3 regions of the Caulobacter sp. GW821-FHT10A10 genome follow, and region 3 is predicted to be linked to each of the others. Evidence: predicted binding sites of a transcription regulator. Region 3 holds the regulator's gene; each other region holds the start of a gene.
What was found. Region 3 encodes LexA, which represses DNA repair genes until DNA is damaged. Its sites were predicted from a motif close to ATGTTCNCNANNTGTTCT; they were not measured.

Region 1: a site for LexA is predicted at 2,285-2,302, ahead of AC07NS_RS08780 (YifB family Mg chelatase-like AAA ATPase). Genes of this name have one in related genera too.
Region 2: a site for LexA is predicted at 2,601-2,618, ahead of uvrA (excinuclease ABC subunit UvrA). Genes of this name have one in related genera too.

The regions. Positions count from the first base shown of each region.
Region 1 is NZ_JBWKNV010000002.1:825,067-834,786, reverse strand. It holds gene AC07NS_RS08795 (YraN family protein) at 1-224, shown strand, start outside; gene AC07NS_RS08790 (SirB1 family protein) at 221-1,036, shown strand; gene gshB (glutathione synthase) at 1,301-2,254, shown strand; gene AC07NS_RS08780 (YifB family Mg chelatase-like AAA ATPase) at 2,376-3,911, shown strand; gene AC07NS_RS08775 (response regulator) at 4,933-6,471, shown strand; gene AC07NS_RS08770 (AmpG family muropeptide MFS transporter) at 6,507-8,222, shown strand; gene AC07NS_RS08765 (flavin monoamine oxidase family protein) at 8,234-9,720, opposite strand, start outside.
Region 2 is NZ_JBWKNV010000010.1:161,945-171,664, forward strand. It holds gene AC07NS_RS23775 (ABC-F family ATP-binding cassette domain-containing protein) at 57-1,649, opposite strand; gene AC07NS_RS23780 (hypothetical protein) at 1,779-2,450, opposite strand; gene uvrA (excinuclease ABC subunit UvrA) at 2,710-5,619, shown strand; gene AC07NS_RS23790 (hypothetical protein) at 5,697-6,629, opposite strand; gene AC07NS_RS23795 (hypothetical protein) at 6,715-7,575, opposite strand; gene AC07NS_RS23800 (hypothetical protein) at 7,578-8,357, opposite strand; gene AC07NS_RS23805 (hypothetical protein) at 8,441-9,427, opposite strand; gene trmFO (methylenetetrahydrofolate--tRNA-(uracil(54)-C(5))-methyltransferase (FADH(2)-oxidizing) TrmFO) at 9,516-9,720, shown strand, end outside.
Region 3 is NZ_JBWKNV010000008.1:262,847-272,566, reverse strand. It holds gene trpE (anthranilate synthase component I) at 1-123, shown strand, start outside; gene AC07NS_RS21920 (multicopper oxidase family protein) at 182-2,296, opposite strand; gene AC07NS_RS21915 (hypothetical protein) at 2,400-2,606, opposite strand; gene AC07NS_RS21910 (anthranilate synthase component II) at 2,771-3,367, shown strand; gene trpD (anthranilate phosphoribosyltransferase) at 3,383-4,411, shown strand; gene trpC (indole-3-glycerol phosphate synthase TrpC) at 4,408-5,196, shown strand; gene lepB (signal peptidase I) at 5,283-6,068, shown strand; gene lexA (transcriptional repressor LexA) at 6,373-7,080, shown strand; gene AC07NS_RS21885 (bifunctional helix-turn-helix transcriptional regulator/GNAT family N-acetyltransferase) at 7,222-8,145, shown strand; gene AC07NS_RS21880 (TonB family protein) at 8,267-8,647, shown strand; gene AC07NS_RS21875 (isocitrate lyase/PEP mutase family protein) at 8,648-9,406, opposite strand; gene AC07NS_RS21870 (ComEC/Rec2 family competence protein) at 9,460-9,720, opposite strand, start outside.

The DNA.
Region 1 (9,720 bases), on a different contig from region 3:
TGATCGTTGTCGAGGTCAAGAGCCGGACGAGCCTGGAGGCGGCGCTGGAAGCGGTGAGCTTCGAACAACGGATGCGCCTGCGTCGCGCGGGCGCGCTGGCCGCGGCCTCGCGCGCCGGGCTGAAGGGCATGGCCGTGCGCCTGGACCTCTTGGCCATGTCGCCCGGCCGCCCGCCTCGCCACGTGCCCGACGCCTGGCCCGATGACGGGAGGGGCTGGGCATGACCCGCGACGAAGCCGAGGAAATCCTCACCCGCGCCGGCGAGCACGACGACGACGGCTTCCCGTTGTTCGAGGCGGCCACGGCCTGCGCCGTGCACGACGATCCCGACCGCGACGAGCAACCGGCCCTCGACCTGGCCCGCTCGGCCGTCGAGCGCCTGAAGAACCGCCTGCAGTTGGAATCGCCCGAAGAGGCCATCGCCGAGACCATGGCCGGCGACCTGCGCCTGACCGGCGACCTGCTGACCTACGACCATCCAGACAACGCCGACGTCATCGCCATCGCCGAGCGCCGCAAGGGCCTGCCCGTGGCCCTGGGTGTGTTCTACATCCACGCCGCGCGGGAGGCGGGGCTGGAGGTGTTCGGCGTCGATTTCCCCGGCCACTTCCTGCTGCGCATCGAGACCGACGAGGGCCCGCTGGCGCTGGATCCGTTCAGCGAAGGCCGGGTGGTGCTGCCGTCGGAGCTGTCGCGCCGGGCCCTGCGCACCGGCCTGATGCCCGACGTCGCCGCGCGCCTCGACCAGCTGATGGCCCCGATCTCCGACCGCGCCGTGCTGATCCGCCTGCAGAACAACATCTTCGCCCGCGCCCAGCAGGCCCGCGACTGGGCTCGCGCCGAGCGCTCGGCCCTGCGCCGCGCTCTGCTCGACCCCACCGACCACCACCCCTGGCTCGACGTCGCCGCCGCCCGCGAAGGCCAGGGCGCCCTGGCCGGGGCGCTGCAGGCCCTGTCGCGCGCGCAGACCCTGGACGGCGGCGCGACGATCGCCGCCCGGGCGGCGCGGGAGCGGGTGCGGCTGCGGCTCAACTGATCCCTCTCCCCTTGCGGGAGAGGGTGGCCTCCGAAGGAGGTCGGGTGAGGGGTCGAAAGCCCGATCCGCCGCGACAAGCAGATCGGCTGGGTGAAAACGGGTCGTTCTGAGAGACCCCTCATCCGACGGCTTCGCCGCCACCTTCTCCCGCAAGGGGAGAAGGATCTCACGAGACCCCTCGCAATCGCGCAGCTTCGACTTAACTAGACACCAGCGCCGCGGAACCGTGTACCTGTGCGGCGTCCAGAAAGCCCCGGAGTCGTCATGTCGCTGAGAGTCGCCGTCCAGATGGATCCCGTCCTGGGGATCAACATCGACACCGACACCACCTTCCTGATGATGATGGAGGCCAAGAACCGCGGTCATAAGCTGTGGTTCTACACGCCAGACAAGCTTTCCCTGGAGGACGGCCGCGTCTTCGCCCGCGCCCAGCCGCTGGAGGTGTTCGCCGACAAGGGCGCGCACGCCAAGCTCGGCGAGACCGTCGTGCTCGACATGAAGGACGACGTCGACGTGGTGCTGATGCGCCAGGATCCGCCGTTCGACATGGCCTACATCACCGCGACCTACTTCCTCGAGAAGGTCCACCCCCACACCTTGGTGGTGAACAATCCGGCCGAGGTGCGCAACGCGCCCGAGAAGCTGTTCGTCACCGACTTCCCGGGCGTGCAGCCGCCGACCCTGATCACCTCCGACCACGAGGCGATCTACGACTTCCGCGCCCGCCACGGCGATATCGTCCTGAAGCCCCTCTACGGCGGCGGCGGCTCGGGCGTGGCCCGTCTGCTGGCGGACGATCCCAATCTCGACGCCCTGCTCGAACTGCACGCCATGATCAGCCGCGAGCAGGTCATCGCCCAGAAATTCGTTCCGGCCGTCAGCAAGGGCGACAAGCGCGTGCTGCTGGTCGACGGCGAGCCGGTCGGCGCCATCAACCGCGTCCCGGCCGCCGGCCAGGTGCGCTCGAACCTGCGCGTCGGCGGCCGCGCCGAGGCCGTCGAACTGACCGCCCGCGACAAGGAACTGTGCGCCATCATCGGCCCGGAACTGAAGAAGCGCGGCCTGCTGTTCGTCGGCATCGACGTGATCGGCGACTACCTGACCGAGATCAACGTCACCTCGCCCACCGGCGCGCAGCAGTTGAAGCGGTTCAGCGGAATCGACGCCGCCGCGATCCTCTGGGATCGGATCGAAGCCATCCGATCAACCTCTGCTTGAACAAGTAGCGCTAGTATACTGAATCGTCACACTTTCTCAAAACGTTCGATTTTTGTTCTTGCTCCGAACCGGTCCCCATGCTGGACTTGTGGATAACTAGGACAAAAACCGGGGGATCGGGATGGCGGCCAAGGTCGTCACGGTGGCGTTCGAGGGCGTCGAGGCGCGTCGCGTCGACGTCGAGGTGCAGCTGACCGGCGGTCAGGTCGCCTTCGCCGTCGTCGGCCTGGCCGACAAGGCCGTGGCCGAAAGCCGCGAGCGCGTGCGGGGCGCCTTCGCCGGTCTCGGGCTGTCGATGCCGGGCAAGCGCATCGTCGCCAACCTGGCCCCCGCCGACCTGCCCAAGGAGGGCACGCACTACGACCTGCCGATCGCCCTGGCGGTGCTGGCGGTGATGGGCGTGGTCCCGGCCGACGCGCTGGATGGCTGGGCGGCGATGGGCGAGCTGTCGCTCGACGGCCGCATCGTCGCCTGCGCCGGCGCCCTGCCCGCGGCCATGGCGGCCGGCGCCATGGACCTGGGCCTCATCTGCCCCGAGGCCTGCGGGCCGGAAGCCGCCTGGGCGGGCGGCACGCGGATCCTGGCCCCGCGCTCGCTGGTGGCCCTGATCAACCACTTCCGGGGCAGCCAGATCCTTTCCGCCCCCGCGCCCGGTCCGGTGGTCGAGGGCGAGCGGGCGAAAGACCTGCGCGACGTGAAGGGCCAGGAGCAGGGCAAGCGGGCGCTGGAGATCGCTGCGGCCGGCGGCCACAACCTGCTGTTCGTCGGCCCGCCCGGCTCGGGCAAGTCGATGCTGGCCCAGCGCCTGCCAGGCCTGCTGCCGCCGCTGACCTCGGGCGAACTGCTGGAAACCTCGATGGTCCATTCGGTGGCCGGGCTGATCGCCAAGGGCACGCTCACCCGCGCCCGGCCCTTCCGCAGCCCCCACCACAGCGCCAGCATGGCCGCCCTCACCGGCGGCGGGCTGAAGGCCAAGCCGGGCGAGGTGTCGCTGGCCCACAACGGCGTGCTGTTCCTCGACGAACTGCCCGAATTCGGCGTCCAGGCGCTCGACAGCCTGCGCGCGCCGCTGGAGACCGGCGAGGTGATGGTCGCCCGCGCCAACGCCCACATCCGCTATCCGGCCCGGGTGCAGCTGGTGGCGGCGATGAACCCCTGCCGCTGCGGCCACGGCGGGGCCGGGCGCGGCGCTTGCGGAAAAGCCCCACGCTGCCAGCGCGACTACCAGGGCCGGGTGTCGGGTCCGCTGATGGACCGCATCGACCTGGCCGTCGACATGCCCGCCGTCACCGCCGCCGACCTGGCCCTGCCGGCCTCCAGCGAAGGCTCGGCCGAGGTCGCCGCCCGCGTGGCCGCCGCGCGCCGGCTGCAAGCCGAGCGCGCCGAAGACGTCATGCCCGGCACGCCGGAGGTTCTGAACGGCCGCGCCGAGGGCGAACTGCTGGAGCGGATCTGCGCCCTCGACGAGCCCGGCCGCACCCTCTTGACCCGCGCCGCCGAAGCCGGCCGCCTCTCCGCCCGCGGCTGGACCCGCACCCTGCGCCTGGCCCGCACCATCGCCGACCTGGAAGGCGCGGCCTCGGTCAAACGCGTCCACATCGCCGAAGCCCTCGCCCACCGGCGGACAAGCACGGTGGGAGAGATGGAAACGATCTGACCCTCCCCCTCTGGGGGAGGTGTCGCGGAGCGACGGAGGGGGGCCGTTTTCAGCTTCCGAACAGCTGGCCGCTCTCCTCCCGATCCCTCTCCCCTTGCGGGAGAGGGTGGCCTCCGAAGGAGGTCGGGTGAGGGGTCTCTCGGAACTCAAAGCCGCGTGGAGCGGCCAGGCTGGGCGGAGCGTCTCCCGTCTGAGAAACCCCTCATCCGTCGGCCTTCGGCCGCCACCTTCTCCCGCAAGGGGAGAAGGATCGGGCTCAACGCACATCACTCACACGGTGAACGCGGAAAAGAGTCCAACCAACTCAACGCCCTACAACTTTATAACCCCAACTTATCCCCACCTTCTCGAGCCGCCCCATAATCAAACCCATCCCAGCCATGGGGAGGGCTCTTGGTACCGGCCCGAGTTAGCGGCTGTGGATCGCATCGAGCGGGGCCGCTTGGGGCGTCATGGGAAGGGCGGGTTTGCAGGATCGCTCAGAAGGCGTGATTGGGCCGCCAAGCCGTTCCGTGACGAAACGAGCGGGTCGACAGGGCCGGGATCGCTAAACCGGCCTAACAGGATCAGCCGAGGCCGCCGCCGGATCACCGCGGGGCTGTTGGTCCTGCCCGTCCGGGGGAAAGGCTGGGCCTTGGGTTGAAACAACACCCGCGCCTCTGGCCCCTCCGAGCCAATGATGCGGCGGAGCGGTCAGACGAAGCCGAAACGCTAAAACACATCACGGTCTCCGGGCTCCGCCCAGCCGCTCCGCGCCTCCCCATCAGCTTTCGTGAGTTTTCACGGGAGATCGCCTCTCCGTGCCCTCTCCCCTTGCGGGAGAGGGTGGCCTCCGAAGGAGGTCGGGTGAGGGGTCTCTCAAAACTCAACACCGCGTGCAGCAGTCAGGCCGGGTGGAGGGGTCTCACATCTGAGAGACCCCTCATCCGACGGCTTCGCCGCCACCTTCTCCCGCAAGGGGAGAAGGATTCCGCGCTCGCCTCCACCGCCCCTTAACACCCGCCCCCTACACTCACGCGCCATGACCAAGACCCGCGACGCCGTCTCCGCCGAACAGCTGGCCACCTTGAGCCACGAGTTCCGCACGCCCCTGAACGGGGTTCTGGGCATGGCGCGTCTGCTGGAGAACACCAGGCTCACCGCCGAGCAGCGCTCCTATGTCGCCGCCCTGCGCGAGAGCGGCGACCATCTGCTTTCGCTGGTCAACGACGTGCTCGACTTCGCGCGCCTGGGCGCCACGGCGCTGGAGCTGCATCTGGCCCCCGTGCACATCGAGGACCTGCTGCGCCAGGTGGCCGAGCTGATGAGCCCGCGCGCCCACGAGAAGAAGATCGAGATCGGCTGGGCGGTCGAGCGCGGCCTGCCGCCGCTGCTGGCCGACGAGGGCCGCCTGCGCCAGGTGCTGCTGAACTTCGCCGGCAACGCCGTGAAGTTCACCGAAAAGGGCGGCGTGCTGATCACCGCCCGCGACGTCGGCGAAGGCCGCGTGCGCTTCTCGGTGGCCGACACCGGGCCGGGCGTCGCCCCCGAGCAGCGCGAAAGCATCTTCGAAGCCTTCGTCCAAACCGATCCCTCGCACCAGGCCCAGCTGGGCGGCGCGGGCCTGGGCCTGGCCATCGTCGCCCGCCTGGCCGCCGCCATGGACGGCGCCGCAGGCGTGGGCGAAGCCGCAGGCGGCGGCGCGGACTTCTGGTTCGAAGCCCCGTTCGAGCGCCAGGCTCCCGCCGACGCCGCTCCTCCCCTGGAAGGCCGGTTCGTCGCCGTGGTCTCGCCCAACCCGGTGGTCCGCGAGGCCGTCGGCGCTCAGGCCATCGCCTCGGGCGCCTGGGTGAAGAACCTTTCCAACCTGGCCCAGGTCGAGACCCTGCCACGCCAGGCCGTGCTGCTGATCGACGCCGCCCTGGCCGGTCCCGACCAGCCGCTGGCCGCGCCCGTCGGCCGCGCCGCCGTGGCCCTGCTGACCCCCGACCAGCGCGACCTGATCCCCAGCCTGTCGAAGGCCGGCTTCAGCGGCTACCTGATCAAGCCCCTGCGCCGCGCCTCGCTGGTCACGCAGGTGCTGGCCGCCAAGCCGATCGACGCCGCCCTGGAGGCCATCGTCGCCCCGGCCGAGGCCCAGGACGACCGCATCGCCCCGGCCGCCGCCCCCGGCGCCCGCGTGCTGCTGGCCGAGGACAATCCGATCAACGCCCTGCTGGCCCGCACCCTGCTGGAGCGCGAGGGCTGCACGGTCGATCGCATCGCCAGCGGCGACGAGGCCGTGGCCGCCCTGTCGCGCGGGACCTACGACCTAGTGTTCATGGACCTGCGCATGCCGGGCCTGAACGGCCTGGAGGCCACCCGCGCCGTTCGCGCCAAGGGCGTCGACACCCCGATCCTGGCCCTGACCGCCGACGCCTTCGACGAGGACCGTCGCCAGTGCCTGCTGGCCGGCATGGACGATTTCCTGGTCAAGCCGCTGACCCCGGCCGCCCTGCGCGAGGCCCTGTCGCGCTGGACCGGCCCCGACCGCCCGCGCCGCTGGACGAACGTCGCGACGCGCGCCAAGGTCGCCCGCTGACGGGACGCGCGCTTTCCCCGTCTTCGGGGAAGATCATGACCGAGCAGACCACGCCGACCGGCGCCCCGCCAAAGAAGAGCCTGCTCGGCGCCCTGTCCGTGTTCGGCGAGCGACGGGCCCTGGCTCTGCTGGGCCTCGGCTTCGCCTCCGGCCTGCCCTACATGCTGATCTTCGACACCCTATCGCTGTGGCTGCGGGACGCTGGCCTGTCGCTGTCGGTGATCGGCTTCTTCAGCCTGGCCACCCTGTCGTTCTCGCTGAAGTTCCTGTGGGCCCCGCTGATCGACCGGACGAAGATCCCGGTGCTCCACGGCCTGCTCGGCCATCGCCGCGCCTGGATGCTGGTCTGCCAGGCCGGGATCATGCTGGGCCTCTGGGCCATCTCGACCCTGAACCCCGCGACCAATCTGGGTCTGCTGGCCGCCCTGGCGGTGCTGACCGGCTTTCTCACCGCCAGCCAGGACATCGTCATCGACGCCTGGCGCATCGAGGTGGCCGACGCCGAGCGCCAGGGCCCGATGGCCGTGGCCGTGCAGTGGGGCTATCGCGGGGCCATGGTCATGGCCGGCGCCGTGCCGCTGCTCCTGGCCGAGCGCTTCGGCTGGAACTTCTCCTACGCCCTGATGGCCCTTGCCGTGCTGATCGGCCTCGGCGCCACCCTGTGGGCGCCGCGCGAGGCCGCCCACACCATCCGCCCGATCCACACCGACGACGTCGCCCAACCCCAGGTCCTGGTCGTCGCCGAATGGCTGCTGCGCCTGGCGATCATCGCCCTAGGGGCCCTGATCCTGGGCTCGGGCCTGGCTGGCGACGCCAGCCTGCTGTCGAAGCTGGTCGGGGGCGAGGCCCTGGCCGACGCCTGGACCGCCAAGCCCAACGGCGTCTGGCTGCAACTCTTCGGCGCCCTGGTCGGCCTGGGCGTCATCGTCATCGCCGCCTGGCCGATCCCGGGGCTGCGCACCAAGCCTGGCGTCTACATGTCCAAGGCCTTCGGCGAGCCGCTGAAGGAGTTCACGACCCGCTTCTCGGGCGTGGCCGGCCTGATCCTGGCGGCCATCTGCGTCTACCGGGTCTCGGACTTCGTGCTCAACATCATGAACCCGTTCTACCGCGACCTCGGTTTCTCGCTCACCGAGATCGCCGAGATCCGCAAGGTGTTCGGCATCATCGCCTCGATGATTGGCGTGTTCCTGGGCGGCGTCATCGTCGCCCGCTTCGGCCTGATGAAGGCCCTGATCATCGGGGCCTTCGCCCAGCCGATCAGCAATCTGGGCTTCGCCGTCCTGGCCGTCAGCGGCCACAGCGTGCCGATGCTGTTCACCAGCATCTGCCTGGACAACATCTGCGGCGGCATCGCCGGCACGGCGCTGATCGCCTACATGTCGAGCCTGACCAGCGCCGGCTTCACGGCCACGCAGTACGCCCTGTTCTCGTCGCTCTACGCCCTGCCGGGCAAGCTGGTGGCCTCGCAGTCGGGCCGCATCGTCGAGGCCTCGGCGGTCGCGGCCGAGCACGGCGGCCTGTTGGGCGCGCTGAAGGGCCTGTTCGTGCGCCTGCCGCCCGAGACCTTCGCCGCCGCCGGCGCCAAGCTGAAAGTCAGCGGCGCGGCCATGGGCGCGGGCTATGTCGCCTTCTTCGTCTACACCGCCCTGATCGGCGTCGTGGCTATCGCCCTGTCGTTCCTGGTGGCCGCCCGGCAACCCAAGGTCCAGGCGCTGAAGGACGCGGCGGCGGCCGAAGCCGCCGCCTAAGCCCCCGCCCCTCAGCAGGCGCAGATCAGCGGATAGTTGGTCGTGTCGGCGATGGTGGTCATGCCGTAGTACTGCACCAGCACCGACTCCGCCGTGCAGAACGCGCCCTCGACCCAGGCCTGGTCGTTGGAATAGGCCTCGCCGATGATGAACAGGTTGGCCGCCGCGGCGCCGGGCACGAGGCCCGTCGGCTGGCGGATGCGTTGCATCACGTCGCAGATGTCGTAGTGCGCGGCCCAGGCGTGATAGCCGGCCCCGAACGGATTGAGCGAGAAGTCGTCGAAGATCGACTCCACCGGCCAGGGGATCTGGTGGGCGGCGTTCGGATCGCCCCAGTGCACCTTGGCCAGCTCCAGCAGCACCATTCGGATCATGGTGTCGGTCGCCTTCCGGGGGCCGAACAGCACCTGGTAGTCCTGGTCGATCGGAACCTTGCGGCGCTCGCCCACGCCGATCTCCAGCTCCTGCCAGAACTGCACGTACTGCATGTCGTCATAGGAGGCGAGCACGCCGTACATGGGGTTGTCGGTCCCCTGGCTGTTGTTTCCGAAGTAGTAGACTTGGCGCAGCGGCAGGTCGGTGATGGTGGGGCCGAAGACGTTGTCCTTGCCCGACAGGTCCGGCGGATAGGGCACGTCGGCGTCGGTCCACCACGGACGGTCGAAGAACAGCATCACCCGCATCGACGGCTGGCGGATCACCCCGTCCATGTAGAGCTGCACGCCCTCGGCGTTGAGGATGTCGAGGGTCCCCGCCGGCATGTCGGCATAGCGCGTGGCCTCGGCCACCAGGTCCAGCGAGGCCGGCGGCATGGCCAGGAAGGCGTTCTGCGTGGTCTGGACGTCGCCGCCCTTGAAGGGGTTCTCCGCGCTGGCCAGGCGGTAGTTGACCACGTCGCCCTCCAGCCACACCGAGTGCAGGCGGGTGCGCTGGGTCAGCACGAGGTTCACCCCCGCTTTCTGCGCCGCCGCCAAGGCCTGCTGGTAGAGCTGGACGAAGACCTGGGAATAGCCGCCGTTGACCGTCTTGAACGCCCCGCCCGGCGCGAATTCGCCGTTATAGACGGCGGCGTTGGCGGCGTTCCAGTTGATGACGTTGGAAGTGTAGCCGCCGGCGTCGGCGGCGTACTCGTAGCCCTCGTTGCCGGCCTGGTCGTAGAAGACGTTCCAGTAGCCGATGTTGCCGGCGATCGAGCCCGGCGGATAGACGAACGAGTTGAAGGTCTCCGGCAGCCGGCCCGAGCCGTAGAAGGCGCACTGCTGGGTCCGGGTCGAGACCGGCGCATTGCCGGTGATCAGGGCCGAGATGTTCGAGAACAGGGTGGCGGCCGGCTGCTCGTTGTTGCCCGGCGTGTTGTAGGGCGCGGGGTGGGTCGCCAGGTCGTTCTGGTAGATATGCTCCTCGCGCAGGAACAGCAGCGGGTTGTCGGTGGTGTTGAAGTCGATGACCTTGTCCGACAGGCCCAGCGCCTGGATGGTCAGGGTGACCAGTTGGTGGC
Region 2 (9,720 bases), on a different contig from region 3:
GAGACCCCTCACCCGACCTCCTTCGGAGGCCACCCTCTCCCGCAAGGGGAGAGGGATCAGAGGAGCACCTCCCGTTCCACCCCGATCCCGGCCAGGAAATCCGGGTCGTGGCTGACGACCAGCAACGCCCCGTCATAGCCCGCCAGCGCCGCCTCCACGGCCGCCACCGAGTCCAGGTCCAGATGGTTGGTGGGCTCGTCGAGGATCAGCAGTTGCGGCGGGGTCGGTCCCGCGAGCACGCAGGCCAGGGCCGCGCGCAGGCGTTCGCCGCCGCTCAAGGAACCGGCCGGCCGGTCGGCGGCGCTGTTGCGGAAGAGGAAGCGGGCCAGGGCGGCCTGGGCGGCGTTGCGGTCGGCGGCGGGGTGCAGGCGCTGGAAGGCTTCGCGCAGGGTCTCGTCCGGACGCAGAATCGCCAACGACTGGTCGAGCATCACCGCCGGGACGCCGCGCGTGACCGTTCCGGCCGTCGGCGCCAGCATGCCGGCCGCCAGGTTCAGCAGGGTCGACTTGCCCGCGCCGTTGGGACCGCGCACCGCCACGCGCTCGGGGCCGGCGAGGCGCAGGCTGACGCCCTCCAGCACCGGCGGCCTGCCGGGCCAGGCGAAGGCGACGTCCTCCAGCGACAGCACCAGCCGTCCCGCCGGCAGGCCGGTCGGCGGCAGATCAAAGCCCAGGGTCCGTGCGCGCTCGACCCGCTTCTCGGCGCTCTCGACCGCCTCGCGGGCGGACGACTGCAGGCGCTCGGCCAGGCGGCGCTCCTTGCCGCCGGTGTTCTCGGCCCGCTCGGCTCGGGCGCCGAGCAGGATCTTGGGCTCTGATCCCTTGGCGGCGAAGCGCTTGCCGGCGGCGTCGCGGCGAGCCTTGCGCTCAACGGCGGCCTGGGCCTCGCGGGCGGCGCGGCGCTCGTCGCGCTCGGCGCTGTCCAGGGCCCGGCCGGCGGCCTCCACCTCGGCCGCCTTGCGCTCGGCATAGAGGTCGTAGCCGCCGCCGTAGCTGGCCGCGCCCAGGCTGGAGATCTCGACGATGCGGTCCATGCCACGCAGCAGCGAGCGGTCGTGGCTGGCGACGATCGCCCCGCCCTTCCAGCGGTCGAGCACCTCGCCCACCAGATCCCGCGCCTGGGCGTCGAGGTGGTTGGTCGGCTCGTCCAGCAGGATCAGGTCGGGGGCTGCCAGCAGCAGGGCGGCCAGGCCCGCGCGGGTCTGCTGGCCGCCGCTGAGCGCGCTGGCGGGCCGGTCGGGGTCGAGACCGGTCAGACCGACCTCCGCCAGGGCCTCGTCCAGCCGCGTGGACAGGGTCCAGTCGGCCTCGGCGAAGTCGGTGTCGTCGCCTTGCCCCGCCTCGATGCGGGCCAGCCGCCGCCAGGCCGCGCCGACGCCCAGGCGGTCGGCGAGGATCGCGTCCGGCGCCAGGTCGGGCGTCTGGTCGAGCACGCCGATCGTGCCGGCGCGGGCGATCGTCCCGGCCAGGGGGGCGCGCACGCCGGCGATCAGCGCCAGCAGGGTCGACTTGCCCGCGCCGTTGCGACCGACCAGGCCGACGCGCTCGGCGCCGACCGACAGGTTCAGGTTTTCGAAGAGGACGCGGCCGTCAGGCGCGGCGGCGGAGACGGAGTCCAACGTGATGAAGGCCAAATGGGCGACAGGCATGGGAAACCACGAACAGGGAAACGGGAAGGACGAAGCGGTCTTCCGTCTGGCTGATCATGGCGGCCTCCATCAGGGGTGGAGCCGGGCTTCTACGCCCGCGAACCGGGTTCGGCAAGCTGGGCCGCGAGGTCAGCAGATCCCGTCGCGCAGGCGCGGCTGCGACGCGCGGCCGGCGCGATAGGCGCCGCAGCGGGCCTGCTTGCGGGCGTCCTCGGCGAAGGGCGGCGGGGGCGGCGGCAGGCCGCGGGGTACGAACCTGGCCGGCGGCGGGGCGGGACGGCCCACGGGTCCCATCCGCGGCGACGGAGCCTTGGCGGCGAGACTTCCCCAGCACCTGTCCTTCTCCTCGTCGGTCAGGTGCTCGCTGCTGAGGCCCTTGCAGGCCCGGTGGTAGCGGCCCCAGCGGAAATCCGGATTGCCTTCCGTCAGCTTCCAGCGATCAACCGCCTTGGGATCGACGCGCCAGGCGGGATCGATCGACGGTGCGGCGGGTCCAGGCGGTCCGGCGGGCGACGCCCCCTCCCCTTCGCCCGGCGTGGCGGGCGCGGCGCCGTCGGGACTGGTCCGAGGTTCGGAAGCGCTTGTCGCCGAAGGCGAAGACGACGCCCTGGCCGCTCGTTTCGGCGCGGGCGGCGGGTCTTCCTCCTCCGTGCGATCGAGCTCCACCAGCATGGCCGGCGGCTCCACCGGCGGCGCCCCGCGCTCGACCAGCGACAGCAGACCGATCAGCAGCAGGTTGGCCGCCAGCCCCGCCGGAGCCGCGACCGCCCACCGTCCGACCGCCCGTCGCCCCCGCCGCATCGCCCCGCCACCCCAGATTGCTCTGATGGCGCATGCTCACGCTTCGATGGCGTCCGAAATTCGACCGCGCGGCGCCCGCTTTGCGCCCTCCGGACCGCCCGCTGCTGACATTTGATGTCAGCAGGACTGGCAGCAGGATGGCTGCGGCGTTTGTTCGCATGTTGTTCTTGTGTTAATGCCGCGCCAGAGCCCTACATATAGCCGCTGCGCCGCGCCTCGCGCGTGGCTCCCAATCCGACCTTCGAGCGTTCCGGACACCATGGCCGAGCAACTGAACTTCATCCGCGTCCGCGGCGCCCGCGAGCACAATCTCAAGGACGTCAGCGTCGACATTCCGCGCGGCGAGCTGGTCGTGCTGACCGGCCTGTCGGGCTCGGGCAAGAGCTCGCTGGCCTTCGACACCATCTATGCCGAGGGTCAGCGCCGCTATGTCGAGAGCCTGTCGGCCTACGCTCGCCAGTTCCTGGAGCTGATGAGCAAGCCGGACGTGGACCTGATCGAGGGCCTGTCGCCGGCCATCTCGATCGAGCAGAAGACCACGTCGCGCAACCCGCGCTCGACCGTCGGCACGGTGACCGAGATCCACGACTACATGCGCCTTTTGTGGGCGCGGGTGGGGGTTCCCTACTCGCCCGCCACCGGCCTGCCGATCGAGAGCCAGACCATCAGCCAGATGGTCGACAAGATCACCGCCCTGCCCGAAGGCACGCGCCTCTATCTGCTGGCCCCGGTCGTTCGCGACCGCAAGGGCGAGTACCGCAAGGAGATCGCCGAGTGGCAGAAGGCCGGCTTCCAGCGGCTGAAGATCGACGGCGAGTACTATCCGATCGAGGACGCCCCGGCCCTCGACAAGAAGTTCAAGCACGACATCGACGTTGTCGTGGACCGCGTGGTGACCAAGGCCGGCATGGAGCAGCGTCTCGCTGACTCCCTCGAGCAGGCCCTGCGCCTGGCCGACGGTCTGGCGGTGGCCGAATGGGCGACGATCGACGAGGGCGAGAAGGAGCCCAAGCGCCTCCTGTTCTCCGAACGCTTCGCCTGCCCGGTCAGCGGCTTCACCATCGCCGAGATCGAGCCGCGGCTGTTCTCGTTCAACAATCCGGCCGGCGCCTGCCCCACCTGCGACGGCCTGGGCGCGAAGCTGGCCTTCGACGCCGATCTGATCATCCCGGACAAGGACAAGACCCTGCACAAGGGCGCAGTCGCGCCCTGGGCCAAGGGGCCTTCGCCGCTCTACACCCAGACCCTTCAGGCCCTGGCGCGCCACTACGGCTTCTCGATGGACGAGCCCTGGTACAAGCTGCCGGAAAAGGCCCGGACCGTGGTGCTGAACGGCTCCAAGGGCGAGAAGATCAAGTTCACCTACGACGACAACGCCCGCAAGTACGAGGTCGACAAGCCGTTCGAGGGCGTGCTGCCGAACCTGGAGCGCCGCTGGCGCGAGACGGACAGCTCGTGGGTGCGTGAGGAACTGGGCCGCTACCAGTCCGACACCCCGTGCGAGGCCTGCGGCGGCAAGCGCCTGAAGCCCGAGGCCCTGGCCGTGAAGGTGCACGGCCTCGACATCGCCGCCGTCTCGAACCTGGCCATCCGCCCGGCCCGCGACTGGTTCAGCGCCCTGGAAGGCCACCTCTCCGATAAGCAGCTGGAGATCGCCCGGCGGATCCTGAAGGAGATCAACGACCGCCTGCGGTTCCTGGTCGATGTCGGTCTGGACTATCTCAACCTGTCGCGCGGCTCGGGCACCCTGTCGGGCGGCGAGAGCCAGCGCATCCGCCTGGCCAGCCAGATCGGCAGCGGCCTGACGGGCGTGCTCTACGTGCTCGACGAGCCGTCGATCGGCCTGCACCAGCGCGACAACACCCGCCTGCTCCAATCGCTGCAGGGCCTGCGCGACCTCGGCAACTCCGTGCTCGTCGTCGAGCACGACGAGGAGGCCATCCTCACCGCCGACTACGTGATCGACATGGGTCCAGCCGCCGGCGTCCACGGCGGCGAGATCGTCGCCGAGGGCAAGCCCGAAGAGATCATGGCTAACCCGGCCAGCGTCACCGGCCAGTACCTGACCGGCGCGCGCGAGATCGCGGTTCCGGAAGAGCGCCGCCCGATCAACAAGAAGAAGATGCTCAAGGTCATCGGCGCCAAGGGCAACAATCTGAAGGACGTCACCGGCGAGATCCCGGTCGGCACCTTCACCTGCATCACCGGCGTCTCGGGCGGCGGCAAGTCGACCTTCACGATCGAGACCCTCTACAAGGCCGCCGCGCGCCGCCTGAACAACGCCAGCGACGCCCCGGCGGCGCACGAGCGCATCGAGGGCCTGGAGAACTTCGACAAGGTCATCGACATCGACCAGTCGCCGATCGGCCGCACCCCGCGCTCCAACCCTGCGACCTATACCGGCGCTTTCGGCCCGATCCGCGACTGGTTCGCCCAGCTGCCGGAGAGCAAGGCGCGCGGCTACGGCCCGGGCCGCTTCAGCTTCAACGTCAAGGGCGGCCGCTGCGAGGCCTGCCAGGGCGACGGCGTCATCAAGATCGAAATGCACTTCCTGCCCGACGTCTACGTCACCTGCGATATCTGCAAGGGCAAGCGCTACAACCGCGAGACCCTGGACGTGCTGTTCAAGGGCAAGACCATCGCCGACGTGCTGGACATGACGGTCGAGGAGGCCGCCGACTTCTTCAAGGCCGTGCCGCCGATCCGCGACAAGATGGAGACCCTCAAGCGCGTGGGCCTCAGCTACATCAAGGTGGGCCAGCAGGCGACGACGCTGTCGGGCGGCGAAGCGCAGCGAGTGAAGCTGTCCAAGGAGCTCAGCAAGCGCGCCACCGGCCGCACGCTCTACATCCTCGACGAGCCGACCACCGGCCTCCACTTCGAGGACACCAAGAAGCTGCTGGAGGTGCTGCACGAGCTTGTCGACCAGGGCAACACCGTGGTCGTCATCGAGCATAACCTGGACGTCGTAAAGACCGCCGACTGGCTGCTGGACTTCGGTCCCGAGGGCGGCGACGGCGGCGGCCAGATCGTCGCCGTGGGCTCGCCCCAGGACGTGGCCAAGGTCGAGGCCAGCTGGACCGGCAAGTACCTCAAGGAGCTGCTCGACCGTCATGAGGAGCGCCGGCTGGCGCGGGTGGGCGAGCTGAAGAAGAGCAAGCGGGCCTGATACGAAGAAGGGCGGCGGGTCACCCCGCCGCCCTTTCTCTTTCTACCGATCCCCCCTCAGGGAAGGGCTCGCCGCGATCAGACGACGAAGGGGCCGGTCGCGTTCGGATCGATCGTCGATTCAGGCTCGGAAATCTCGCGGTAGATGACCGGCGCCGGCGTGTACATCGTGACGCCCGACAGGACGGCCATCAGTCCGCCCAGCGCCAGCTGCAACACGCCCATGGGGGTTAGAAAGGTCTCCAGCGAACTGAAGTCCGGCTGCACGAGCTTGGCCGCCGACGCCATGTTTCCGCCGCTCAGGGCCGTGCCCAGGGCGAAGATGATCGCCATGATCAGCAGATAGACGATCACCGCCATCACGAACGCTACGAAATAGGCCCCGAACAGCGGCCAGAAGCGTCCGGCGGTGAGCGGAAGCGCGCGGAAGAGCACGATCCGGCGCTCTGCAAAGGTCTGCACCCCGGCCAGCGAGAGCCGCACCCCGGCATAGGCGATACCGCCCAACAGCGCGATGAAGAAGACGAGACCAAGCAGGGCCGCCAGGGGCTTGGAGATGATCGCGAAGATGCCGACGACGACGCCCAGCACGAAGGCCACGCCCAGGGCGCCGACAGTGATCAGAAGCCAGATCAGGAAGCTGACCGCGATCAGCCGCAGCTCGTCGGCGCCGAAACGCAGCGCGGCGTAGGTCCGCTCGGCCGGGCGCAGCACCGTGCGGTAGACCGCCCCTTGCAGCACGCCGTAATAGACCAGGATGTAGACGATCGAGAGCAGCAGGAACGGCCCCATCTGGACCATGGCCTGGCGCACTTCCTCGGTGTCGGTCTGGCCGCTGAGCTGGGCCGCGGCCAGCACCTGCATCTGCGGGCCGAAGAAGATCAGGCTGACCAAGTTCAGGCTCGCCGAGGCGATCGTGGCCAGCAGGATCCACACCGCCACGGCCTTGAAATGCTCGCGCACCAGGACGAAGCCGGAGATCGCCGCGTCCGTCGCCGAAAAGGTCTTCATCGTGGTTCCTAGCTCGCCCGGTCAGTGCGTTTCAGAGGGCAGGAACGCGTAACAAGCTTCGTTGGCCAGGGACAGAGCCCGGGCCTCAAATATCCGGGTGCAGCTGGCGATAGGCGCGGGCCGGTCCGGCGGTCAGGATCACCGTCTGGACGGTGAACATCAGCGGCGCGATCAACACGTTGGTCAGCAGGCCCAGCAGCACGAACAGCTTGGAGCCGCCGCCGACCAGGGCGATGACGCCGGTCAGCAGGCCGCCGACCAGCGAAAAGACGATCGGCGTCAGCACGAAGGCCATGAACAGGTTCAGCACGAACATGCCCAGCAGGCCCCAGAAGTGGCCGTGGGTCAGCACCCAGGCCTCGCGCAGGTTGATCTTGCCCTCGGCGAAGGTCTGGGGCGACAGCAGCGACAGCCGCACCCCCACCCACATCGACAGGCCGATGACGCCCAGGCCGCCGAGGAAGGCGATCCAGGCCGCGACGCTGCGGGCGCCCGCGCCGGCCAGGGTGGCGGTCAGCAGGGTCACCAGGCCGCTGGGAATGGCGGTGACGAACAGGGCCGCGGCCCAGGTGATCAGGGCCACGACGAACAGCCGGACCTCGTCGGCGCCCAGGCGCAGATAGGCCCCGCGGCTCTGCTCGGGGTGCAGCACCGAACGCAGGATGGCGCTGGCCAGCACCGCGCAGATGGCAGCCGCCAGCAGGATCAGCAGGGCCATGGCCCCGCCCAGGTGCGCGATCAGGTCCAGCACTTCCTTGGGGTCGGCGGTGAAGCGGGTCTGGGCCAGGTCGCGCCGCACCTCTTCGCCGAAGGCGACGGCCAGCAACACCCACAGCAGGATCAGGGCGGCCCAGTAGAAACCGCCCCAGGCCAGCAGCGAGGCGGGGTGGCGGCGCATGGTGCGCGGCCCTTCGAGAGCGGCGGCGATGGGCGACAGGGCGATCATGGTCAGGCTTCCGGCCGCTCGGCGACGGCCAAGCTCGGGCCGTGTCTGTAGACGTGGACGCAGGCCGCCGTCCAGGCCGGCGCGACGCAGAAATAGTAGAGCCCCACGGCGACGGCCTGCAGCGCCAGGGCGGCGGGTCCGTCGAGAGCGGTGCGGCCGCCCACGGCGATCACCACGCTGGGCAGGTAGAACACCAGGCCCAGGGCCACCAGCAGGCCGGCGCGGCCCTTGGTCAGGTCGAAGGCGCTGAGCACCTGCAGCCGTCCGGCGGCGATGCTGGCGGCCGGGGCCAGCGACAGACGGGCGGCCAGCCAGGCCAGGACCGCAAGGCTGGCCAGCGGCGCGAGACTCGCGGCGAAGGCGGCCACGGGGCCCGACAGCGCGGCCTTCCAGGCCTCGGACGAGGTGGCGTCGAAACCGGGCGCGGCGGCGCGGGCGACGCCCAGGGACACGGCCCCGACCACCACCAGCAGCACGGAGATCACCACCAGGAAGATCAGGGCGAGCAACAGCTGCACCCCGGCCATCAGCGCCTCTTCACGCCCCCAGCGCAGGCCGGCCAGGCCCGCCGGGCGGTCGAAGGCGGCGCGGTAGAGGGCGCCATAGGCCAGGGCGGCGGCGAGGAAGTCGGCCAGCAGCACCCAGCCGCCGCCAGCGAAGCGTCCGGCCAGTCCGAGCAGGCTGGCCGCGGCCAGGGCTGCCCAGGTGCGGGGCGCAAGACGGGTCACGCCGGTGATCCCGGCCCGCGCCGTCGCGCCGATCGCGATCGATGCCTCGCCCATTTCGCTCCCAAGCCCTCAGCCGCCGGCACTCTAGCCCGCGTCGCGCCATCAGACGACGAGTCGGCGCGGGCGTGGCGTGGATTTTACGCCGGCGTGGCCTCGGGGCCGCTTTCGACCGGCGGTTCGGGCGGAGCGGGCGGCGGCGGCGGCGCGGCGGCCTCCCCAGCGGCGGTCGCGGTCAGCTGTTGATAGGCGCTGGCCCACGGCGCGATGTAGATCGTCAGCACGACCGACTGGATCAGCGCCAGGACCGGCGCGGCCACGACCAGCCACGGCCAGAACCGTTGCAGGAACTCGTCCGGTCCGGCGATCTTGGCCAGGTCCTGCCACGACCCGGCAAGGGCCAGGGCCCCGACGATCAGCACGACCAAGCCCACGACCATCTCCAGGGCCATGACCAGCAGCGTGGCCAGCAGCGCCATGCCCAGCAGGCGCAGCGACGAGCCCTTGGTCAGGCTCCAGGATTCGAACAGCACCAGGCGACGGCCGGCGAAGGTCATCGGCCAGGCCATCGACAGCCGCAGCAGCGCCCAGACGATGGCGACCAGCCCTGCGATCACCGTCAGGATCCCGATCGCGATGCCGGCGACCTTGCCGGCCGCGAAATAGGTCAGGAAGCCGACGAGCAGTCCAGCGATCACCGCGACGAAGTAGACCATGTACCAGCCGATGACGAAGATCACCGTCAGCAGCAGCATCCAGCCCTCGCTGGCGCCGACGCGCAGGTAGAAGCCCTTGCGGGCCTGCGGCTCGAGCACGGCGCGGAAGATGGCGGCGGCCACCAGGGTCTGGGCCAGGACCTGCAGGACGAAGGTGCCGAAATTGGCCGCCATCATGCGCATCTGCATGGCCATGACCTGAGCGAAGGCTTCCGGGTCCTGGGCCGCCGCGCCTTGGTTCAGTTCGCTCATGCGCGCGATGTCGCCGATCAGCGGCAGATAAAGCCCGATCAGCGGCGCGATCATCAGCACCAGCAGCGCCAGGCCCCACACCGCCACGGACGCCGGTTCGCGCCCCAGCAGGTTCCAGCCGGCCAATGCCGCCGTCGTCGCGGAAAACCTCTTCGCCACCCCAAATCCCCCAAATCCGGAAACACGTCTGGAGGTCGAGCTTACACGGCGGTTCCGTCTTGGCGAGGGCGGAGGTATGAGGGCGGCCATGACCACCTCCCCCATTCACGTGATCGGCGGCGGCCTCGCCGGTTCCGAGGCCGCCTGGCAGATCGCCCAGGCCGGCGTTCCCGTCATCCTGCACGAAATGCGCAAGGACGACTCCAGCGGCAAAGTCACCACCGATGCGCACCAGACCGACGGTCTTGCGGAAATGGTGTGCTCCAACTCGTTCCGCTCGGACGACTGGCAGT
Region 3 (9,720 bases):
ATGTACGTCCAGGCCGGCGGCGGCGTTGTGGCCGACAGCGACGCCGACGCCGAATACGACGAGACCCTGCACAAGTCCCGCGCCCTCAAGCGCGCCGCCGAGGAAGCCTGGCGCTTCGCCTGACGGGCTTCGGATATCGAGTAAATGAAGGGGGCGGCCGCGAAGGCCGCCCCCTTTTTCGTCAGTGGTCCATATGGCCCGGCGGACGGGCCGCGCCTTCCGGCCCAGCGACGTCGGTGAGACCATGGCCCAAGGCGATCGGCTTGCCGTCGGGACCGCGGTCGGCCACGCGGACCATCTCCATCATGCCTTTGTCCTCGTGGTTGAGGATGTGGCAGTGCAGGACGAAGTCGCCGATGTAGCGGGCGTAGTGGCTGCGCACCTTCACCACGACGCCCGGCTCGACGAACAGCGTGTCCTTGAAGACCCCGGTCAGGCCGAAATATTCCGAGTTCGGATCCTTGGTCAGGTCGACGCCGCCCTTGGTGGCCGATTCCAGCTCGAACGGATTGACGTGGATGTGGAACGGGTGGCCGACCTTGAAGTCGCCCTTCTGGACCGACAGCGTCCAGCGGTCGGTGTCGCCCAGCACCAGGGTGCGCGAGAAGTCGTTGGGATCGAAGCGCTTGACGTCGGTGTCGGTGCGGCCGATGCCCGGCCCCGACTTGCCGCCCGGCTTGGACGGCGGCGCCTGCAGCGAGAAGACCAGGGTCTGCTCGTTGTCGATCTTGTCGGCCAGCAGGCTGGGGTGCGGCGCGAACGACGCCAGGGTCAGGTCGCGGCGCAGGTCGGCGACGACCTGCTCCTTCAGTGTCGCGTCGGTGATCGGCAGGTTGCTGGCGGCGTTGACCAACAGCGTCTTGACCTGATCGGCCGGCGGCGCGACCGGGCCGGCGCCCGGCGCGACCTCGACCACGAACAGCAGCTGGCGACGCTCGGCGCTGCCCTCGACGCCCGACTGCTGGACGTTCACCAGCTCGTCGATGACGCAGTAGGAGCCGGGCTCGGCGAAGGCCACCAGCAGGTCGCTGCGATAGCCGGGCTGCATGACCGTGGCCTTGCGCTCCAGCACCTTCTGGCGGGTCAGGCCGTCGGCGGCGATCTCGAACTGCGACACCGCCTCGCTGGACGGCGCGCATTCCTTGGCGATCAGGGCGTCCTGGCCCAGCGGCCCGACCTTGGCCAGGGCGGCCAGCGGGCTGGTCCCGATACGCTTGCGGATCGAGATCTTGACCGTGTCGGACACCCCGCCGTGGATGAAGCGCCAGCGCTCGGGCGCGCCGGCCACGGCCTTCTGGTTCAGGGTCTCGAGCGTGGCGCCGTTGACGGTGGTGAAGCGGCCGGAATTGGACCAGTTGCCGCCGCCGATGATGTCGTAGCTGTCGAGCACGCCGGTGTCGCCCGCGTCGCAGTACCAGTTCTTGCGCGACGGCGTGAGGATGCGGGCCTTGGGTTTGCCCTCGGCGTCACGGCAGGCGTACTGGATCTGTTGCAGCACGAAGACGTGGTCGGGCGACTTTGCCAGCAGCACGTCGATGTCGCCCGGAACCACCTTGCGGGCCGGCAGGTCGCCGCCGGCCTCGACCACGCGCGGCAGGCGGTCGCCCTTGATCACCAGCGCGCCGACCAGGCCGCTGGAGACCTGGATCGCCGTCGAGCCGTGGACGTGCGGGTGGTACCAGAAGGTGCCGGCCGGGTGGTCGCCGGGGATGTTGTACTCGTACTCGTAGGTGAAGGTCGGATTGGGCGGCAGCTGGCGCAGGACGTTGTCGCTGATCCCCGCCGGGCTGACCCACAGGCCGTGGCTGTGCAGGTTGGTGGTGTTGAAGCAGTGCGGCTCGTTGATGTCCTCGGGGTGGCCGGGGCAGTTGGCCTCGGCCGGCAGCAGGTTGCGAATCTTGACCCGCACCGTCTGGCCAGGACGCGACACCAGGGCCGGCGCAACGTAGGGCCGGCCCGGCTCCGACGGATGCAGGCGGTCCTGATAGGCCCGCAGTTCGACGTCGTCGAAGGCGCCCTCGTACTTGTCCTTGCCGACCTGTTTGCCGCTGTTGGGGTTCCAGATCTTGGCCTTCAGCAGGACGATGTCGAGATTGGCCTCGACCTCGTCGCCCTTGGGCGGCGGGGCCGGCACGGCGCCGAACAGTTTCAGCGGCGTTTCGGGCGGGCCTTCGCCCGGCGCGATCGTGGTGAGGATCGGCGGGTCGGAGACCGGAGCCGCCTGGCGGGCCAAGGCCGTTCCGGCCGGCAGGGCGAGGGCCAGAGCCGCTCCGCCCAAGAGTCCGAGTTGTCGCATGTGCACCCCCGTGCATCCCAAAGATGCGGGAGGGTGATTTGATATCTGCGGTGGATCAAGCCGGATTCACAACCTTGGGAACCCATTTTGAGCGGCCTGCGGCCTAGTCGCCCAGGCGCTCCTTCGGCAGGTGCTGGGTGACGGCCGGCGGGGCCAGGACCATCACGGCCGCGAAGCTGACGGCGGCGCTGGCCGCGAAGGCCGCGGCCATCAGGACCGGCATGATCCGCTGACGCCGGCGCGGCGCGCGCAGCAGGGCGCGGGCGTAGGACAGGGCGGCGGTGTCGAGGGCGGAATCAGCGACGGACATGCGGGAAATCATGCCCGATCGCGCCCCGGTGGCAACGGCCCGACGGCGCGGCCGTTCGCCGCTGGCTGAAACATGCTTTGAGGGGGAAACAGAAAAACTCTCTCCGTAAAGGGATGACGCGCCGCCCCTGCCCGGACTAGAAGCGAGGCCTGAAAGGCGGCGTCATGATCCTGGTCATCGATAACTACGACAGCTTCACCTACAACCTCGTGCATTACCTGAACGAGCTGGGGGCGGAGACGCTCGTCCATCGCAACGACGACCTGACGGTGCAGGAGGCCCTGGGCCTGAAGCCGCAGGCGGTTCTGCTGTCGCCGGGCCCCAAGGCCCCCGACCAGGCCGGCATCTGCCTGCCGCTGCTGCGCGGCGCGCCCGACGACCTGGCCATCCTGGGCGTCTGCCTTGGGCACCAGGCCATCGGCCAAGCGTATGGCGGCGAGGTGGTGCGGGCCAAGGAGGTCATGCACGGCAAGACCAGCCCGATCCGCCACGCCAACAAGGGCATCTTCAAGGACCTGCCCGACCCGTTCACCGCCACCCGCTATCACAGCCTGGCCGTGCGCCGCGAAGACCTGCCGGCCGAGCTGGAGGTCACCGCCTGGACCGCCGACGGCGAGATCATGGGCGTGCAGCACAAGACCCGTCCCGTGCACGGCGTGCAGTTCCACCCCGAATCCATCGCCACCGAGGGCGGCCACCAGCTGCTGGCCAACTTCCTCGACCTGGCTGGCGTGCGCCGCGACGCCCAGATCTGGGTCTAGGACGGGGCTAGAGACATGTCCGACGCCTTCAAGCCCCTGCTGGCCAAGCTGGCCGACGGCCAGACCCTTTCGGAAGACGACGCCGAGGTCTTCTTCAGCGCCTGCCTGCGCGGCGAGCCCACCCCGGCCCAGGTGGCCGCCGCGGTCACCGCCATGCGCCTGCGCGGCGAGACCGTGGGCGAGATCGCCGCCTGCGCCCGCGCCATGCGCCGCGCCGCCGTGCATCTGGAACACCCCTATGACGTCGTCGATGTCTGCGGCACCGGCGGCGACGGCCTCCACACCCTGAACATCTCCACCGCCGTGGGCTTCGTGGCCGCCGGCGGCGGGCTGAAGGTCGCCAAGCACGGCAACCGCGCTGTGACCAGCAAGTCGGGCACCGCCGACGTGCTGGCGGCCCTGGGCGTCAATATCGACGCGACGCTGACGCAGCAGCGCGCCGCGCTGGACAGCGCCGGCATCTGCTTCCTGTTCGCCCAGTCGCACCACGGGGCGATGAAGCACGTGGCGCCGATCCGCCAGCAGCTGGGCTTCCGCACCATCTTCAACCTGCTGGGTCCGCTGACCAATCCGGCCGGCGCCAAGCGGCAGGTAGTCGGGGTTTCGGCGCCGCGCTTCGTCGAGCCGATCGCTCGTGCGCTGGGCGCCCTGGGCGCCGAACGCGCCTGGTCGGTGCACGGCGGCGGCATGGACGAGCTGACCATCACCGGCGAGACCGAGGTGGCCGAATGGCGCGAGGGGGCGATCCGCCTCTTCACCATCACGCCCGAGGCCGTGGGCCTGCAGCGCGCCTCGCTGGCCGAGATCACCGGCGGCGACCCGGCCTTCAACGCCGCGGCCCTGACCCGCCTGCTCGACGGCGAGACCGGCGCCTATCGCGACATCGTGCTGCTCAACGCCGCCGCCGCCTTCCTGGTGGCCGACAAGGTCGAGACCCTGCGCGAAGGCGTGGAGCTGGCCGGAGCCGTGCTCGACGACGGCCGCGCCAAGGCCGCCCTCGCCGGCCTCGTGGCCGCTACCAACGCCGAACCTGTGACCGCATGACCGACATTCTCGCCAAGATCGCCGACTACAAGCGCGAGGACGTCGCCGGCCGGAAGGCCGTGCGCTCGCAAGGCGACGTGGACGCCGCCGCCAAGACCGCTTCGGCGCCGCGCGGCTTCAAGGCGGCGCTGGAGGCCAAACACGCGCCGGGGAAGCTTTCCCTGATCGCCGAGATCAAGAAGGCCTCGCCTTCGAAGGGCCTGATCCGCGCCGACTTCGATCCGCCGGTGCTGGCGAAAGCCTATGAGGACGGCGGCGCGGCCTGTCTCTCGGTGCTGACCGACGGCCCGAGCTTCCAGGGCGCCGACGAGTATCTGGTGGCCGCCCGGGCGGCGACCGCCCTGCCCTGCATCCGCAAGGACTTCCTGGTCGACCCGTGGCAGGTGGCTGAGAGCCGCGCCCTGGGCGCCGACGCCATCCTGGTGATCCTGGCGATGATCGACGACGCCCTGGCGGCCGAGCTGATGGCCGAGGCCGCGCGCCTTGGCATGGACGCCCTGGTCGAGGTGCACGACGAGGCCGAGACTGAGCGCGCCGGCAAGCTGGGCGCCACCCTGTTCGGGGTCAACAACCGCGACCTCAAGAGCTTCGTGGTCGATCTGGCCGTGACCGAGCGCCTGGCCCAGCTGGCGCCGGCCGGCTCGCTGCTGGTCACCGAGAGCGGCCTTTTCACCCATGCCGACGTAGTGCGGATGGAAGCCTGCGGGGCCACGGCCATGCTGGTCGGCGAAAGCCTGATGCGCCAGGCCGACGTCACGGCCGCCACGCGCGAGCTGATCGGCTAGACTTCCCGTAACGGCGCTCGGCCACGTTTCGGCCAAGCTCGCGCTTCTCAATGCCCCTCGGTGTTCGACATCGAGGGGCTTTTCGCATGACCGCCGGCAAGACGTCGCTTCGTACCCATCTGATCGAATGGGCCAAGACCCTGGCGCTGACGGCGGCCATCGTGGTCGTGCCGAGCACCGTGCTGTGCCAGCCGTTCCTGATCCCGTCCGGCTCGATGGAGCCGACCCTGCTGATCGGCGACCGCATCCTCGTGAACAAGTTCGCCTATGGCTGGAGCCGCCACTCGGCGCCGTTCAGCCCGCAGATCGGCCATGGCCGGCTGATGGGCCGCGAGCCCGCGCGCGGCGACGTGGTGGTGTTCAAGAAACCGGGCGATGGCCGCACCGACGTGATCAAGCGCCTGATCGGCCTGCCCGGCGACGAGTTGCAGGTGGTGGACGGGGTGCTGCGCATCAACGGCGCGCCAGTGGCTCTGCGGCCGCTGGGGACGCGGATGGAGGACACGCCGTTCGGCGTGCTGCCGACCGAGCACTTCGCCGAGACCCTGCCGGGTGGCGGGACCCACCTGATCAACAGCTACGGCCCGCGCACGGCGGCCGGCAACACCGCGGTCTATCGCGTGCCGGAGGGCTGCTACTTCGTGATGGGCGACAACCGCGACAACTCGCTCGACAGCCGCTTCGACCCGGGCCCGATCCCGCCCGGCCAGGCTCGCTGCGCCTGGAACCCGGCCGTGGACGCCAATCTGCCCGCGCAGATCGGTATGGGCTTCGTGCCGTTCGAGAACCTGGTCGGCCGGGCCGAGATGGTGGTGTTCTCGTGGGAAAGCGGCGCCGGCCCGCGATGGAATCGGTCTTTCCAGCGGCTGTGAATCAGGGGCCGCGGGCCGGGAATCGCGGTATCGGCGGTGATATTCTCGGCGCTTCGGGCGCGGCGCGATCGCACCGTCTACGGAAAATCACGGCTCGGTTCGTCTTCGCGGCCCTGCGCGACCGACTGAGAACGGCGGACTTATCCGGCGTAAAATCAGTCGCTTAGGACGCAGGTCCTGACATGGGCGCTGCAAGCAAATTGGCAGAACGCCGGTCGCTGTAATTCACTTGACCTTAACCAAGAACACCTAGAGAACACTCGAAAGGTTTGCGGTTTGTTCCGCGACGACTTGCGAGGCCGTCATGCTCACCCGCAAGCAGCACGAGCTGCTGATGTTCATCCACGAACGGATCAAGGAGACCGGCGTCTCCCCCTCCTTCGACGAGATGAAGGAGGCCCTGGACCTGGCGTCGAAGTCGGGCATCCACCGGCTGATCACGGCCCTGGAAGAGCGCGGCTTCATCCGTCGCCTAGCCCACCGGGCCCGGGCGCTGGAGGTGGTGAAGCTGCCGCAGCAGGCCACGACGGCCGCCCCGCCCAAGGGCCGAGGCGCGTTCCGGCCGCAGGTGCTGGAAGGCGGCGGCCCCGCTCCTTCGGCCCCTGCCCCGACCCTGCCGGTCGCCAACGACAGCCGCGAGCTGCCGATCCTGGGCCGCATCGCCGCCGGCACGCCGATCGACGCCATCCAGCACGAACGCGACCGCCTGCCGGTGCCCGAGACCATGCTGGGCGGCGGCGAGCACTACGTCCTCGAGGTGCAGGGGGACTCGATGATCGAGGCCGGCATCCTCGACGGCGACTATGTGATCATCAAGAAGGGCGACACGGCCAACAGCGGCGAGATCGTCGTCGCCCTGGTCGGCGAGGAAGCCACGCTGAAGCGCCTGCGCAAGAAAGGCGGCTCGATCGCCCTGGAAGCGGCCAACCCCAAGTACGAGACCCGCATCTTCGGCCCCGACCAGGTCGAGGTGCAGGGCAAGCTGGTGGGCCTGATCCGTCGTTATCACTGACGGCGACAGCCTGAAGGCCGGGATTTCGAAGGGACGCGATCGGAAGGTCGCGTCCCTTTTCGTTGCGAGAAGCGCCCCTCACGCTTGTGTTGACTCAATCAACAAAACTCCAATATTGACGCGATCAACATTGGAGGCCGCATGACCGATCGCCACGACACCGACGTCGCCACCCTGCGGGCCTTCAACCGCGTCTACACAAGCCGCCTGGGCCTGCTGGACGCCAGCTATGACGGCAGCCCGTTCACGCTGAGCGAGGCGCGGGTCCTCTACGAACTGGCCAACCGGACCGATCCCGTGGCCGCCGACCTCGCCCGCGCCCTGCGCCTGGATCCGGCCCAGGTCAGCCGCACGATCAAGCGCTTCTCCGAGCGGGGCCTGGTCACGGCGCGCGAAAACCCGGCGCACGGCCGCCACCAGCTGCTGACCCTGACCGACGAGGGCCGCGCGACCTTCGCGGCTCTTGAGGCCAACACCCGGGCCAGCGTCGGCGCCCTGATCGAGGGGCTGCATCCGCTGCAGCGGGCGCGCCTGATCGAGGCGGCCGGCGCGATCAACGACGTGTTCGAGGGCGGCGCGCCGGAGGTGACGCTGCGGGCCCTGCGGCCTGGCGACCTGGGCCTCGTCGCCTCCCGCCAGCAGGCCCTCTACACGGCCGAGTACGGCTGGAACGGCGACTACGAGGCGCTGGTCGCGGGGATCCTGGCCGACTTCCACCACAACTTCGATCCTACCCGGGACGACGCCTGGATCGCGGAGGCCGGCGGCCGGATGGTCGGCTCGATCTTCCTGGTGCGCGGCGATGCGCCGGGCGTCGCCAAGCTGCGGCTGCTCTATGTGGAAGCGCAGGCGCGCGGACTGGGCGTGGGCGGACGGCTGGTCGAGGCCTGCGTGGCCCGCGCCCGCGCGCTCGGCTACCAACGGCTGGACCTCTGGACCGTCAGCGCCCTGACCGCCGCTCGTCGGCTCTATGAACGGGCGGGTTTCCAACTGGTCCGCGAAACGCCGGGCCGCCAGTTCGGCCACGACCTGGTCGACCAGATCTGGTCGCTGGAGCTCCTCTAGAGCGGGTCGAACCGCACCGATGACGGCGCAGGAGCGCGAACCTGGCAGGTCCGCGCCCTCGAACCTCACCCCCGAAGCGTCCTAGCCACGATCGACAACCAGAGAGGGGATGCCAGAGGGGATGACCGCGATGATCGGAGTGATGCTGGCCTTGGCGTTGCAAGCGCCGGCGGCCGAACCGCCGCTGACGCTCGCGGACATCGGGTTCCACGCCTCCAGCCAGCTCGGCGGCTTCTATCCCGATCGCGCCATGCGGGTTGGTAGGACTGGAGACGTCCAGGCGCGTTGCACGATCGCCAGCAAGGGCGTGTTGACGAACTGCGCCGTGCTGAACGTAACACCGTCAAACAGCCCCGAATTTGGTCTGGCCGCCCTCAAGCTGCTGGCCAGGCACGACGTGGACGCCGTCACGCGGGACGGACGGCCGACCGCCGGCCGCGATCTGCTGATCACGCTCGAATACCGCATCCGTCGCGGCGCTCCGGACATCACTGTCCGCTGATCAGCGATCCAGACCGGCCAGTTCCTTGGCCGCCGCGTCGAAACCGGCCCAGGCGGCCGCCGCCAGGGCCGCGCCGGTGCTGGCGCGGCGCACGCCCAGGCCCGGCAGGTCGGCGAGCTTCATGTCGGGTCCCCACAGCAGCACGTTGACCGGCCTGGGCGCCACGGCCGCGACGATGGCGGCGATGTCGTCGTACTTCGTCACGCCCGGCGCGTAGAGGCAGTCGGCGCCGGCGTCGGCATAGGCCTTGAGCCGTTCGATGGTCGGGGCGAGGTCGTCGCGACCGATCAGGAAGCCTTCGGTGCGGCCGACCAGGATCACGTCCTGGCCCGAGGCGTCGATGGCGGCGCGGGCGGCGGCGATGCGGGCGACCGCGTCTGGCAGCTCGTAGAGATCCTTGCCGATACGGTCCTCGATCGAGAGGCCGGCGACGCCGGTCTCGACGGCGCGGGCGACATTGGCGGCGACGCCTTCGGGCGCGTCGGCGAAACCGGCCTCGAAGTCGGCGTTGACCGGCAGGTCGGTGGCGGCGACCAGCGCGCGCAGATGCTCGAGCACCTCATCGACCGTGACCTCACCGTCGGCGCGGCCCCAGGACCAGGCCATGCCGGCGCTGGTCGAGGCCAGGGCCTTGAAGCCCAGCTTCCGCAGCCGGACCGCGCCGCCGGCGTCCCACGGATTGGGCAGGACGAAGAAGCCGTCGGCGTGCAGGGCGCGGAAGGCGGCGCGGCGGGCGGCGAAGTTGGCGGCGTCGGTCATCGGTAGTCCTTCACTCGAGAAAGCAGAGGGCCGGCTACACCGGTCAGCTGGCGTTATCCGCCCGGTTCTTGCGCAATTCTGTCAGCAGTCGTCACCCAGGGACGCCTCCCCCGCAGGGGCTGGGCCCAGACGATCCACCAGCCGTCGCGGCGGCGCCAGAGCTCGGCCGAACCGCGAGCGGCGAAATCCTCGCCCGCCAGCACGACGGCGTCGTGACAGGCGGCCGGCAGGACGGCGGGACGCGGTCCGCGCAACACCACCACCTGCGCCCCGGCGCAGAGACGCTGCAGGCCGGCGTAGTCGGGCGCGCGGCG